Gottschalkia purinilytica: one gene and its partner. The protein of the gene in region 1 interacts with the protein of each later gene in a pairwise test. Links are inferred from orthologs where the notes say so. Each region holds a gene or a part of one and is shown on either strand. Other genes may lie near its edges.

Evidence for each region. The genes of interacting proteins can lie anywhere in the genome.
Region 2: the proteins of secA (region 1) and CLPU_RS09125 interact in binary tests that used the Escherichia coli proteins (3 or more experiments, as listed by UniProt). The link is inferred for Gottschalkia purinilytica from one-to-one orthologs.

Annotation. Positions count from the first base shown.
Region 1 is NZ_LGSS01000002.1:102,534-105,935, forward strand. What follows is about bases 66-3,386. They hold secA (preprotein translocase subunit SecA), read right to left. Parts: upstream 3,008-3,386; coding sequence 266-3,007; downstream 66-265. Other genes in these bases: hpf (ribosome hibernation-promoting factor, HPF/YfiA family), read right to left, coding at 3,381-3,386. Also shown: more of hpf, read right to left, coding at 3,387-3,402. UniProt on the Escherichia coli protein: Required for protein export, interacts with the SecYEG preprotein conducting channel.
Region 2 is NZ_LGSS01000008.1:8,118-11,034, forward strand. Bases 82-2,917 are described here. They hold CLPU_RS09125 (alkaline phosphatase), read right to left. Parts: upstream 2,311-2,917; coding sequence 853-2,310; downstream 82-852. Other genes in these bases: CLPU_RS09120 (hypothetical protein), read right to left, coding at 85-525; CLPU_RS09130 (L-lactate dehydrogenase), read left to right, coding at 2,580-2,917.

The DNA.
Region 1 (3,402 bases):
AATATTATCTGATATATCTTCATACTCTATTAACTTATCTTTTAAGATATTAGTCTCTTGAACTATTTTTTGAGCTTTTTCAGTATCATTCCAAAAATCTGGTTCAAAAGTTTTAGCCTCAAGTTCTTCTACTTTTTTTCTTAGGCTATCTGTGTCAAAGAGAAACACCTATTTCTCTTATTTCCTCCTTAAAAGTCGCTAGCTTATCTTTATAACTTTCTAGCTCAAAAATCAAACATACCACTCCTTTTAAATCTAGGATCGATTAATTATTAGCTCCACAACATTTTTTATATTTCTTTCCACTACCACATGGACAAGGATCATTTCTTCCTACTTTATCCTTTACCACTACAGTTTTTGGCTTTGAAGGTTCAGCACCATGATTTGCTGATACAGGTTCTGCTACTCTTTCTCTTTCTATGTTTTCAGCTTGTTGAAGGTGATATAAGCTTCTAATTGTTTCTTGTTGAATACTATCTATCATAGTCTCAAACATATCAAAACCTTCTGTTTGGTACGCTCTTACAGGGTCTTCTTGTCCTAATGCTCTAAGACCTATACCTTGTTTTAATTGATCCATAGCATCTATATGATCCATCCATTTAGTATCAACAACTCTTAAAAGTATTACTCTTTCTAGCTCTCTTAAAACATCATCGCCTATTTCTTCTTCCTTTTCATCATATAGTTTAAAAGCTATTTCTTTAATTATGTCTTTTAAGCTCTCTTTAGTTAAACTTTCTACATCTTTTATATCTATTTTACCTTCTATAGGCATTAAATTTGATAAATAGTTTTCTAATCCAACAATATCCCATTCTTCAGGATATTTACCATCAGCAGTATATATTTCTATAGCACCTGCTATAGTATTTTCAATCATAGAAAGAATGTGGTCCTTTAAGTTTTCTCCCTCTAATACTTTCCTTCTCTCTGCATATATTACTTCTCTTTGCTTATTCATTACATCATCATATTGTAGTACATGCTTTCTTATACTGAAGTTATTTCCTTCTATTTTCTTTTGAGCATTTTCTATAGATTTTGAAAGAAGCCTATGTTCTAGTGGCTCATCATCTGGCATTCCTAATGTTTCTATCATTCCCTTTATCTTGTCACTTCCAAATAGTCTCATTAAATCATCTTCTAAAGATACAAAAAATCTTGAAGAACCAGGGTCTCCTTGACGACCAGAACGACCTCTTAACTGATTATCTATACGTCTTGATTCATGTCTCTCTGTACCTATAATATGAAGCCCACCAGCTTCTTTAACTTTCTCATTTTCTGTATCTGTTTGTTCTTTAGCTTTATCTAGAATATCCCTATATACTTTTCTAGCTGATAAGATTTCTTCATCATCTGTATCTGCAAAACTATCTACTTGTGAGATAATTTCTTCACTAAAGCCTTTTTTCTTCATTTCATTCTTAGCTATAAACTCTGGATTACCTCCAAGAACTATATCCGTACCACGACCAGCCATATTTGTAGCTATAGTTACAGATCCATATCTACCTGCTTGTGCAACTATTTCAGCCTCTCTCTCATGTTGCTTAGCATTTAAGACTTCATGCTTAACACCCAACTTTTTAAGCATTTTACTAAGAACTTCTGACAGTTCAATAGAAATAGTACCTACAAGTACAGGTTGACCTTTTTCATGCTTTTCTTTTATTTCATTTACTACAGCATTAAGTTTCCCTTCAACGTTCTTATATACAACATCAGCATGATCTTTTCTTACTAATAATCTGTTAGTAGGTATCTCTATAACGTCAACGTTATATATTTCCCTAAACTCAGATTCTTCAGTTTTTGCAGTACCAGTCATACCTGATAGTTTATTATACATTCTAAAGTAGTTTTGGAAAGTTATTGTAGCAAGTGTCTTAGATTCTCTTCTTACATCTAGTCCTTCTTTTGCTTCTATAGCTTGATGTAATCCCTCACTATATCTTCTACCGAACATAAGTCTACCTGTAAATTCATCAACAATTACAACTTCTCCATCTTTAACTACATAGTCAATGTCTTTTTTCATTATATTTTGAGCTTTTAATGCCTGGTTTATATGATGATATATTTCAGCATTTGAAGGATCTGCAAGGTTTTCTACACTAAAGTATTTTTCCGCTTTTGCTACACCCTTCTCACTTAAAGTTACATTCTTAGCTTTCTCATCAATTGTAAAGTCTACTTTTTCTTCAACATATTCACGATCTAGTAATGGATTTTTCTTTTCATTAGGATCTATTACTCTACCAGTTAATGTTTTTACAAAGTTATCTGCAAGTAAATATAACTTTGTAGATTTATCTCCCATACCTGAGATAATAAGTGGTGTTCTAGCCTCATCTATTAGGATACTGTCAACCTCATCCACTATAGCAAAGTTAAGGCCTCTTTGAACCATTTCATTTTTATATATAACCATGTTATCTCTTAGATAATCAAACCCAAATTCGTTATTTGTACCATAAGTTATATCAGCAGCATAAGCTTCTCTTCTTTCGTCATTCTCCATGTCATGTAGTATACATCCTACACTTAAGCCTAGGAATTCATATACCTTACCCATCCATTCTTTATCCCTTTGTGCAAGGTAATCATTTACAGTAACAACATGTACGCCTTTTCCTGAAAGAGCATTAAGATATACCGGTAAAGTTGCCATAAGAGTTTTACCTTCACCAGTTTTCATTTCGGCAATTGTTCCCTCGTGTAAAACTATACCTGCTATTAATTGTACTCTATAATGCTTCATACCAAGAACTCTATATGCAGCCTCTCTAGCTACGGCAAAAGCTTCCGGTAATATATCGTCTAGTGTTTCACCCTTTGCTAGTCTATCTTTAAATTCAGGAGTCTTAGCTTTTAGCTCATCATCAGAAAGTTTTTGTATATCCTTTTCTAAGTCCTCTATCTTATTTACTATTGGTTCAATTCTTTTTAGTTCCCTTTCACTATGTGTTCCAAACACTTTTTCAAAGAGTCTTTTCAATTTAACTCACCTCAAGTTATATTATTATATTATTTAAATCTTATCCGTTGCAAGATTTATTGATAAAATATAGATATCAAAATAGATTAAACCTAATTATAAAATCTAATTAAGATTATATCAAATATTGAATAACTATTTACTTAACTTATTTAATAAAGTAAAATTGTAAACAATAGAAAAATTTCTTGTAATTATTTAAAAATATTCTAAAATTAATTTTACATAATTTTCTTGGCGATTATTTTACAATTATTATTATATTTTATCATTAATGATAATTCCTTACAACCCTACGAAAATCCTTCAAAAAACAGTAAAAAAGCAGAGACTTCTCTGCCTTTTTATTATTATAAACAATTATAGATTCATTTTAGTATTCTGGTTCTATGAGA
Region 2 (2,917 bases), on another replicon or contig:
CATTTTCTCTTTTATTTATCTTATACTCTATCAATAATATTAAATGCTATTTATATCTAATCTAACAAACATATCGCTTTTCAATTACTTAGCCAATATATCATTTATTTTTCCATCATCACCACTTACAATATAGTAACTCTCGTTTTCCTTTCTAATAAGCCATATGTAAGATTTATTATTTCCACTTATTTCTACCACTACAAAGTCACCTTCTACTATATCCTTCATCTCTTGTGCTGCTTGTCTTTCTATATCTTCCATATCATATTCTTTTAACTCTATGTTCTCTATTCCACCCATTTCTGAAACTTTTTTAGATAAGCTTTCCATAATTTCTTTAGTATTAGTTGTAGCTCCAAATTTATTATGCCTAAATAATTTATTAAATCTTTTTATATCTTTATCAATACAAGATTCTAATAAATTATAAACTACCTCCTTACCAGAAGATTTTTTAAATGAAAAAGCAATTACTAATATAAACAACAATAACAGTAATATCTTGACTTCTCTCTTTCTCATAAACTCCCATTCCCCCTAGTCTCATATGTCAAAATACGTCTTAAAGGTCTATTAATAATGTATATAAGTTATATTTTTTTACAAATAATACTATTATTTTACATTACTATATCTTTATGTTATAGTATAAATCCTTAATTGTCAAAATAAGTTGAATTATTATAAATAATGTAAATAACTCTATATGAATTGATATATATTTTCAATTAGTAATATTTTTATACATGTATTATTATCTCTATTAGTTTAAATAGAATATTTATAATAAAAAATAGCTAGCAAAAATGCTAACTATCTTCTTAAATGAAAATAATAAATTTAGTATATTTACTTTTTATCTAAAAATTTAAATAATACTTGAGATACTTCAGTGTTGTCTTTATATCCTCCCAAATGCTCAGCTCCTGAGCCAATTGCTGATAAAGGAACTTGTGTGGCAGTATGTGCATAAGTCCCCCAATTAATATTTGCTTTTCTAGAAAGTATATGTGTTACTGACATAGCTAATGGAGAATATCCTCCCCAAGTTACTCCTTTATTATGAAGATCAATAGAATCTTGTATTTCTCTTTTTTCTTGTTCTGTTATATTAGATAATCCAAAATTTTCTCCTATATAGTTTAAGAACTTTTCCTTATCTCCTTTATAAGAGTTTAATAAATTATCCTCAACTGAAACCTTTACATTTTCTAATGAATCTAGCTTTAAAAAGTAGTTTGAATCATATCCTAACGATAAGCCTCCTGTTTCATGATCTGCTGTAACCACTATTAGGGTATCTTTAGGGTATTTTTTCAAAAACTCATATGCTATTTTTACAGAATTATCAAATTCTATAGTTTCTTTAATAACACCAACTGCATCATTAGTATGAGAAGCATGATCTATTCTTCCACCTTCAACCATTAGAAAAAAGCCTTTTTTGTTTTGTGAAAGAGTTTCTATACCCTTTTGTGTCATTTGTGATAAAGTAGGAACATTATTTTTGTATAGGCTGTTTAATCTATCTACTTCATAAGGCATATGACTGTCTGTAAATGATGCGAATATTTTATCATCTTTTTTAGGCTTATAATCCCTGAAATCTTTAACTCCTTTTTTACCATAGAAAGTAATATATCCATTGTCTTTGAATTCTTCTAGTAAGTTTCTATCATCTTCTCTTTTAGACTTTATAGTTCTATCAGCTGCATCTTTTTCATCATTTGTCCAATTATTAGGAATGAAATGCCTTAACCCTCCACCTGCAAAAAAATCAACACCACTATCTAAATAATCAACAGCTATTTCATTTTCATTACTTCTATTAACATTATGAGATGCAAATGCTGCTGGTGTAGCATGAGTTAAACGTGTAGTTGTAATAATTCCTGTAGACATATCTTTTTCCTCAGCTACTTCTATTAAAGTTTTTACATCTTTTCCGTTAGGTAGTTTTGATAACATTCCATTTTTAGTTTTATGTCCCGTTGCTAAAGCCGTTCCCGCAGCTGCTGAATCAGTTATCAAGCTATTTTCTGAATGAGTAGTATTTATTCCAGCTATAGGTAAAGTATTCATTGTTAACTTCTTACCTGTATTTTGTTTAGAATAATACTCTGCTAGTTGTCTTTGAGCAGCTCCCATTCCATCTCCTATAAAATAAAAAATATATTTTGGATTTTCTTTTACCTTAAGTGTATTTTTTCCTGATGCTCTTATAGCATTAGGAAAAGTTATAGAAACAAGTAATAAAGTGATAAATAAGAATGATAATACCTTCTTAAAAAGTCGTTTATTAGACATTAATTATCCTCCTTTATATTATTATTACACTTTAATAGTAATAAAATTTGTTTTAGATATTGTTATTAAATTGTAAAAGTTGTTTTAATTATTAGTAAATTGGATATTAAATATTATAAGTAACTATTGTATACAAAATACTGTATATGCTTTTTTAAAAATTGCTCTTTGTAAAAATTCATTTCTAAATATTAAATATAAATACTGTAAGTTACAAATAATAGTTATACAAATATGTGTATTAAATTTTTTTAAAGGAGAACTTTAGTATGAGAAAAGATATAGGTAATAAAGTCGTAGTAATTGGTGCTGGATTTGTTGGTACGGCAACAGCTTTTACTCTTGTAGAAAGTGGAATGGTAGACGATCTTATTCTTATAGATTTAAATAAAAAGAAGGCTGAAGGGGAAGTTATGGATTTAAATCATGGTATATCATTTTTAAGTCCTATTAATATAAAAGCAGGAGATTATTCTGATTGTGCTAATGCAGATATTATAATAATAAGTGCTGGAGTAGGAATAGATTCTGACGAAACTAGACTAGATCTTGCTAATAAAAACAGTAAGATTATAAAAGGTATTATGAAAAGTATCGTTGAGTATAC